2 regions of the Providencia sp. Marseille-Q8014 genome follow, and region 1 is predicted to be linked to the other one. Evidence: predicted binding sites of a transcription regulator. Region 1 holds the regulator's gene; the other holds the start of a gene.
What was found. Region 1 encodes PhoB, which activates phosphate uptake and scavenging genes when phosphate is short. Its sites were predicted from a motif close to CTGTCATAAAACTGNCNNAT; they were not measured.
Positions count from the first base shown of each region.

Region 2: the regulator PhoB is predicted to act here: its motif matches at 1,498-1,517, upstream of serA (phosphoglycerate dehydrogenase).

Region 1 covers NZ_CBCOPT010000001.1:804,615-808,050, forward strand. The annotation lists gene sbcD (exonuclease subunit SbcD) at 1-725, opposite strand, end outside; gene phoB (phosphate regulon transcriptional regulator PhoB) at 1,042-1,731, shown strand; gene phoR (phosphate regulon sensor histidine kinase PhoR) at 1,753-3,066, shown strand.
Region 2 covers NZ_CBCOPT010000001.1:1,500,056-1,503,491, reverse strand. The annotation lists gene ACWPW6_RS06485 (5-formyltetrahydrofolate cyclo-ligase) at 1-191, shown strand, start outside; gene serA (phosphoglycerate dehydrogenase) at 232-1,482, opposite strand; gene rpiA (ribose-5-phosphate isomerase RpiA) at 1,863-2,519, opposite strand; gene ACWPW6_RS06470 (LysR family transcriptional regulator ArgP) at 2,712-3,436, shown strand, end outside.

The sequences.
Region 1 (3,436 bases):
CCAGAGTAACGGATATGTTGCTGTCCCCCAATCGTTTGTGGGCGGTGAATATGCCCTAATGCGATGTAATCAGCAGGAGGAAATGCGCCGGAAGGGAATGCATCCAAGCTACCAATATAGATATCGCGCACAGAATCGGACACTTCGGCGCCGACAACCGTTAGGTGGCCAGTGGCAATAATAGGGATATCTAATCCGAGTGATGCCCGTTGTTGTACTGCTAGTTGATAGCTATTTTGGTAATACTCGCTAATCGCGGTCTGTAGTGATAGCTGTTTTTCTTCGCTGCTTTGTCCTGCCACGCTCAATTGAATATCTCTTGGTCGTAGAAAAGGAATGGCACAAAGTAGTGCCCCAGGTTGGCCTTGTGCATTTTTTAAGGTGATCACCTGTGGATGGCTGCCAGAGGTGACAACCTGGGTATTTAAATACGCAAGCAACGAGCTGGTTTCGTTTAAGACCGAAACGGAATCATGATTACCACTCAGTATGACTAGCTGGCAGCCAGTTTGTTGGAGTGACACAACGAATTGGTTGTAAAGTTCTCTCGCATAGCTAGGCGGGGAGCCTGTGTCAAAAATATCTCCGGCAACGATCACGGCATTCACTTGGTATTGTTTAACTTGCTCAATCAGCCAAGTTAAAAAGTGTTGATGCTCAACAGCTCGGTTTTTGGTGAAAAAATATTGGCCAAGGTGCCAGTCGGAGGTATGAATGATACGCATAAGGGCTGATTCCTGCTGCTTGATAGAGTTGCGATGATGAGTATACCTTATTAGAGGTCGTTAATGGCAATATCAGAACAAATAGCGAATTGAGTGGGAAGAGGTGTTAGGCATATTGCCCAGTAGATGATGATGCCGTATGAAGATAAATCCATTCACGGCATTATGTATGACAAGTTTATTTCACTAAAATGACAATTTACCACTAATATAGAAAAGAGTCGTGTCATTGGATGACGGGATTCATAATTCTGTCATAAAAGTGACGCATAATGGTTTCACTTTTAATAATCTCTTCTTATTTACAGGATTAATCATGGCAAGACGCATTCTAGTTGTTGAAGATGAAGCGCCCATCCGAGAAATGGTTTGTTTTGTACTGGAGCAGAATGGTTTTCAGTCTATTGAAGCTGATGATTATGATTCCGCGATTGCGCAGTTGGTTGACCCATTACCTGACCTAGTTCTATTGGATTGGATGATCCCTGGCGGATCCGGTATTCAAGTGATTAAGCACATGAAACGTGACAGTGATACTCGCGATGTTCCTGTGATGATGCTAACAGCAAGGGGAGAAGAAGAAGATCGCGTAAAGGGATTGGAAGTTGGTGCAGATGACTATCTAATCAAGCCTTTTTCGCCTAAAGAGTTAGTCGCGCGAGTAAAAGCCATTTTACGCCGTATTTCGCCAATGGCGACTGAAGATATTATTGAAATGAATGGGTTAACACTCGACCCAACGTCTCACCGCGTTAGCAGTAACGATGTGCCTATTGATATGGGGCCAACGGAATATAAATTATTGCATTTCTTTATGACTCACCCCGAACGCGTATATAGCCGTGAACAGTTACTTAATTATGTGTGGGGGGCGAATGTGTATGTTGAAGATAGAACGGTTGATGTTCATATTCGTCGTCTCAGAAAAGCATTAGAGACGGAAGGACATGATAAAATGGTTCAAACGGTTCGTGGCACTGGCTATCGCTTTTCAGTGCGCTACTGAGAAATAACAGGAGATTCCAGTTTGCTTGAACGCTTATCATGGAAGCAGCTAGTTTGGGGGCTGTTTTTATTTATCTTACCAGCCTTAATATTGTCTATTTTCATCGGCCATCTAGCATGGCTTTTAGTGATTTCATTGGCGGCGGCCTTAATTTGGCATAGCTATAACCTGATGAAGCTTTCATATTGGTTATGGCTTGATCGCAGTATGCTTCCACCTGATGGCAAAGGGGGATGGGAACCCATATTTTATGGCATCTACCAACTTCAACAACGAAACCGTAAACGCCGTCGTGAATTAGGCCAATTGATTAAACGCTTTCGCAGTGGGGCAGAGTCTTTACCGGATGCGGTTGTGATGATGACTCTTGAAGGTAACATTTTTTGGTGTAATCGGCATGCCCAGCACCTATTAGGTTTTCGTTGGCCGGAAGATAGCGGGCAACCTATTTTTAATTTATTGCGCTATCCTGACTTTAGTCGGTATTTCACGTTACAAAATTATGAACAAGCGTTAACGATAGAGTTAAACAGTGGCGCTATTGTCGAATTTCGTATCTTGCCTTATAGCGAAGACCAGCTCCTAATGGTGGCTCGTGATGTCACTGAAAAGCGTCGCTTAGAAAAATCGCGTAGAGATTTCTTTGCGAACGTTAGTCATGAGCTACGGACACCGTTGACAGTCATTCAAGGGTATCTTGAAGTATTGGAAGACCAAGAAAATACTTCTCCGGCAAATAAAAAAGCCTTGATGGTGATGCAAGAGCAAGCACATCGGATGGATAATTTAGTGAAACAATTACTGCAATTATCTCGTATTGAAGTCGCGCCTCATATCAATTTAGATGAACAAGTGAATATTCCGGTCATTTTAAAAATGATAGAGCAGGAGGCGATAAGTTTAAGCCAAGGCCGACAGCAATTGGTATTTTCAGTGGATGAAAAGTTACGTGTTTATGGTAATGAAGAGCAATTACGTAGTGCAGTAGCGAACCTTGTCTATAATGCCATTATGCACACACCGGAAGGGACGACAATTCGTGTAGGTTGGCAAAAAACACATAATGGCGCGCGCTTTAGTGTGACAGATAATGGTGCAGGGATCCCCGCAGAGCATATTCCTCGCTTAACGGAACGTTTTTATCGTGTTGATAAAGCGAGGTCTCGCCAAACTGGTGGGGGGACGGGGTTAGGTCTTGCTATCGTTAAGCATGCTTTGCAGCATCATAACAGCCAGTTAGTGATAACCAGTCAGTTAGGCAAGGGGAGTGAATTCTCATTTACCTTACCGCCAGTGTTAATTGTCGTAGATAAAAAGGCGAATAAAACAGCATAAAGAGGTCATGATTACCCGACTAAAAGCGGCATACAGCCGCTTGAGGTTGTTGACAAAGTGGGATAAAAACGTAGTTTTTTCCGCTTTGTGTTATCAGCCGAAAATCAATAAATTGATTTCCTCGTTTATTTTCAAAACCTACTCGACTTGTCGCCAAACATCATAGGTTTGTCAGCCGTCTGAAGCGGCATACAGCCGCTTTTACTGTTCTTGTACTCTAGAAAGCCAGTCTTTATATATTAGGCGTTCTTTCGGTATATGAGGCAATGTTTCTATATTCCATTGATTTATATTAAAAACATACTCAATTACTACAGAAATGCCTATTTTTATCTAGCAATCTCGAATTAGATATCATTAAACTCGAAGG
Region 2 (3,436 bases), 700 kb from region 1:
TTGATGAACAAGGCCAACGTTTAGGCATGGGGGGTGGCTTTTATGATAGAACCTTAGCTAACTGGCAACAGAAAGGCTTTTACCCCATTGGTTTGGCACACAATTGCCAGCGCGTTCCCTTGCTCCCTGTGGCACATTGGGATATCCCGCTACCTGAAATTATTACGCCCCAAAAAATATGGCACTGGTGATCCAGTGCCATCATGTGTATTCAATCTCGTTGGTTAACGATTAATATAATAATCGTGCACGGATCGTTCCCGGCAATTGTTTCAATTTAACCAAGATATCGTCAGCGTGGTCAGGTTGTTGAGTGATAATATCAATAACAACGTAACCTACGTTTCCTGAAGTACGTAAATACTGACCAACAACGTTGATATTATTTTCAGTAAATACTTGGTTAATGCTATTCATCATACCAGGACGGTTTTCGTGAATATGCAGTAAACGGTTAGTATCTTCTGTATGAACTGGCAGAGAAACTTCAGGGAAGTTCACCGCAGAAAGCGTCGAGCCATTGTCTGAATATTTCGCTAATTTACTTGCGACTTCTAGCCCAATATTTTCTTGCGCTTCTTCCGTTGAACCACCGATATGCGGAGTCAAAATCACATTATCAAATTTGATTAGCTCACTAATGAAGGGATCATTCGGGTCATTATTAGCAGCAGGCTCAGTCGGGAAGACATCGACAGCGGCACCCGATAAATGTTTACTCTCAAGGGCATCGGCTAAAGCAGGAATATCAACGACTGTTCCGCGTGAAGCGTTAATGAAAATAGCCCCTGGCTTCATCAATTCAAACTGCTCTTTTGCAAACATATTCTTGGTGCTCACTGTTTCAGGCACATGCAAGCTGACCACATCACTCATGTTCAATAGCTCAGCCATTGAGCGCACCTGTGTCGCGTTACCAAGAGGCAGTTTATTTTCGATATCATAAAAATAAACATCCATACCAATGCCTTCAGCCAATATACCTAGCTGAGTACCGATATGACCATAACCCACAATCCCTAGACGCTTACCGCGCGCTTCAAAACAACCTTTAGCTTGTTTTTCCCAAATACCGCGGTGCGCTTTCATGTTCGCTTCAGGTATGCGACGTAACAATAACAGTAATTGACCAAGCACCATCTCAGCGACAGAACGGGTATTTGAGAACGGTGCATTAAAAACTGGGATACCGCGTTTAGCCGCAGCATCTAAATCCACTTGGTTTGTACCGATACAAAAACAACCAACAGCAACCAATTTTTCAGCTGCTGCAAAAATATCTTCAGTCAGATGAGTACGGGAACGAATACCAACAAAACGCGCATCTTTAATTGCTTCTTTTAATTCTTCGTCCGACAACGCACTTTTGTGATATTCAATGTTGGTATAACCTGCTGCTTTTAAATTATCAACCGCGCTTTGGTGAACCCCTTCCAATAGTAAAAATTTAATTTTGTCTTTTTCCAAAGATACTTTGACCATTTACCCTACCCTATCATGCTTAAGATTTGTAACAGATGAACTGACCGTGTACCAACATAGCAAAAAACGGCACAGTATCAATACAATCGTTTGCCTAGTCCCTCTCACTAAACGCGATGAAAAAGAAGTAATATGGTAGAAAATCAGGGTGAGTAACACAAAATAAGGATTTTGCCTGCACTATAAGCATTAGTGTGAGATATATCACCAAAATAATCATAAATAAAAATTAGTGAAATTTTTTACGGGTCAGTGATACCGCTAAAATAGATAACAAAAATCCATGCCACATAAAAAATAAGCCAACCACATAATGGCTGGCTTATCTGATTGACGGCTAGGTAAGGCGATGACAATCAAATCATGATTGTCATGCTAATTTATTTAATGGTTTTAACACCGGCAGACGTTCCCATTAAAACAACATCAGCACCGCGATTTGCAAATAGGCCTACCGTTACAACGCCTGCTATCCCATTGATTTTATTTTCAAGAGCAACGGGGTCAACAATGCTAAGGTTGTGAACATCTAAAATAACATTACCATTATCTGTCACAACATTTTGACGATATTCAGGTGTTCCACCTAACTTAACAAGCTCTCTCGCAACATAGCTACGCGCCATCGGGATCACTTCAACAGGCAGTGGAAATTTGCCCAATACATCCACTTGTTTTGACTCATCAACAATACAAACAAATGTTTTAGAAATAGCTGCAACGATTTTTTCACGTGTTAAAGCCGCTCCACCACCTTTGATCATATTCATATGATGGTCAATTTCATCTGCACCATCAACATAAACATCCAGTGAGTCGACATCATTACAGTCAAGTACAGGGATACCTAATGATTTAAGCTTAGCGGTTGATGCTTCAGAACTTGATACCGCGCCTTCAATTTGGCCTTTCATGGTCGCCAGTGCATCAATAAAATGAGAAGCAGTAGAGCCTGTGCCAACCCCCACGATCGTACCCGGTTTTACGTATTCTAATGCTGCCCAACCTACTGCTTTTTTTAGTTCGTCCTGAGTCATGCCCATGCCTTCTATTATTTTTCACAAGTAAATAAAGTTTGTTGAATAAGCCTATTATATAACGGACCCTTAACAAGGTCAGCTTTGTTCGTTGTATTCTGTGATTCACACATTGTCATCAATATTACAGGAGTTCTGAAATAAAATATGGCATAGTGAGTAGTAGAATAACAACAAGGAGAATACCCCCTAATGAAGCGCCCTGATTACCGCGCGTTGCAAGCACTGGATGCTGTCATTCGTGAAAGAGGATTTGAGAGAGCGGCTCAAAAACTGTGTATTACACAATCTGCGGTTTCACAGCGGATCAAACAATTAGAAAATCTATTTGGTCAACCGCTACTCGTTCGAACAGTTCCGCCACATCCCACAGAGCAAGGGCAAAAGCTATTAGCCTTACTCCATCAGGTAGAATTACTCGAAGAACAGTGGCTAGGTGACGAAAATGGGGGTTCAACGCCACTATTACTTTCACTTGCGGTCAACGCCGACAGTTTGGCCACATGGCTATTACCAGCCCTGAATCCTGTTTTAGGTAACACCCCCATTCGCTTAAACATTCAAGTGGAAGATGAGACGCGCACACAAGAGCGTTTGAGACGAGGTGAAGTCGTGGGTGCTATCAGTATCCAACCTCAAGCACTACCGGGCTGTTTAGTTGATAAGCTAGGTGCTTTAGATTATATCTTTGTTGCCTCTCCCGATTTTGCTAGCAAATACTTCCCTGAAGGGGTCACACGTTCATCATTGCTTAAAGCACCAGCCGTTGCATTCGACCACCTTGATGACATGCACCAAGCTTTTGTTCAGCAGAATTTTGGCTTATCACCCGGTAGTGTGCCCTGTCATATAGTGAACTCATCAGAGGCATTCGTACAATTAGCAAAACAGGGCTCTACTTGCTGTATGATCCCACA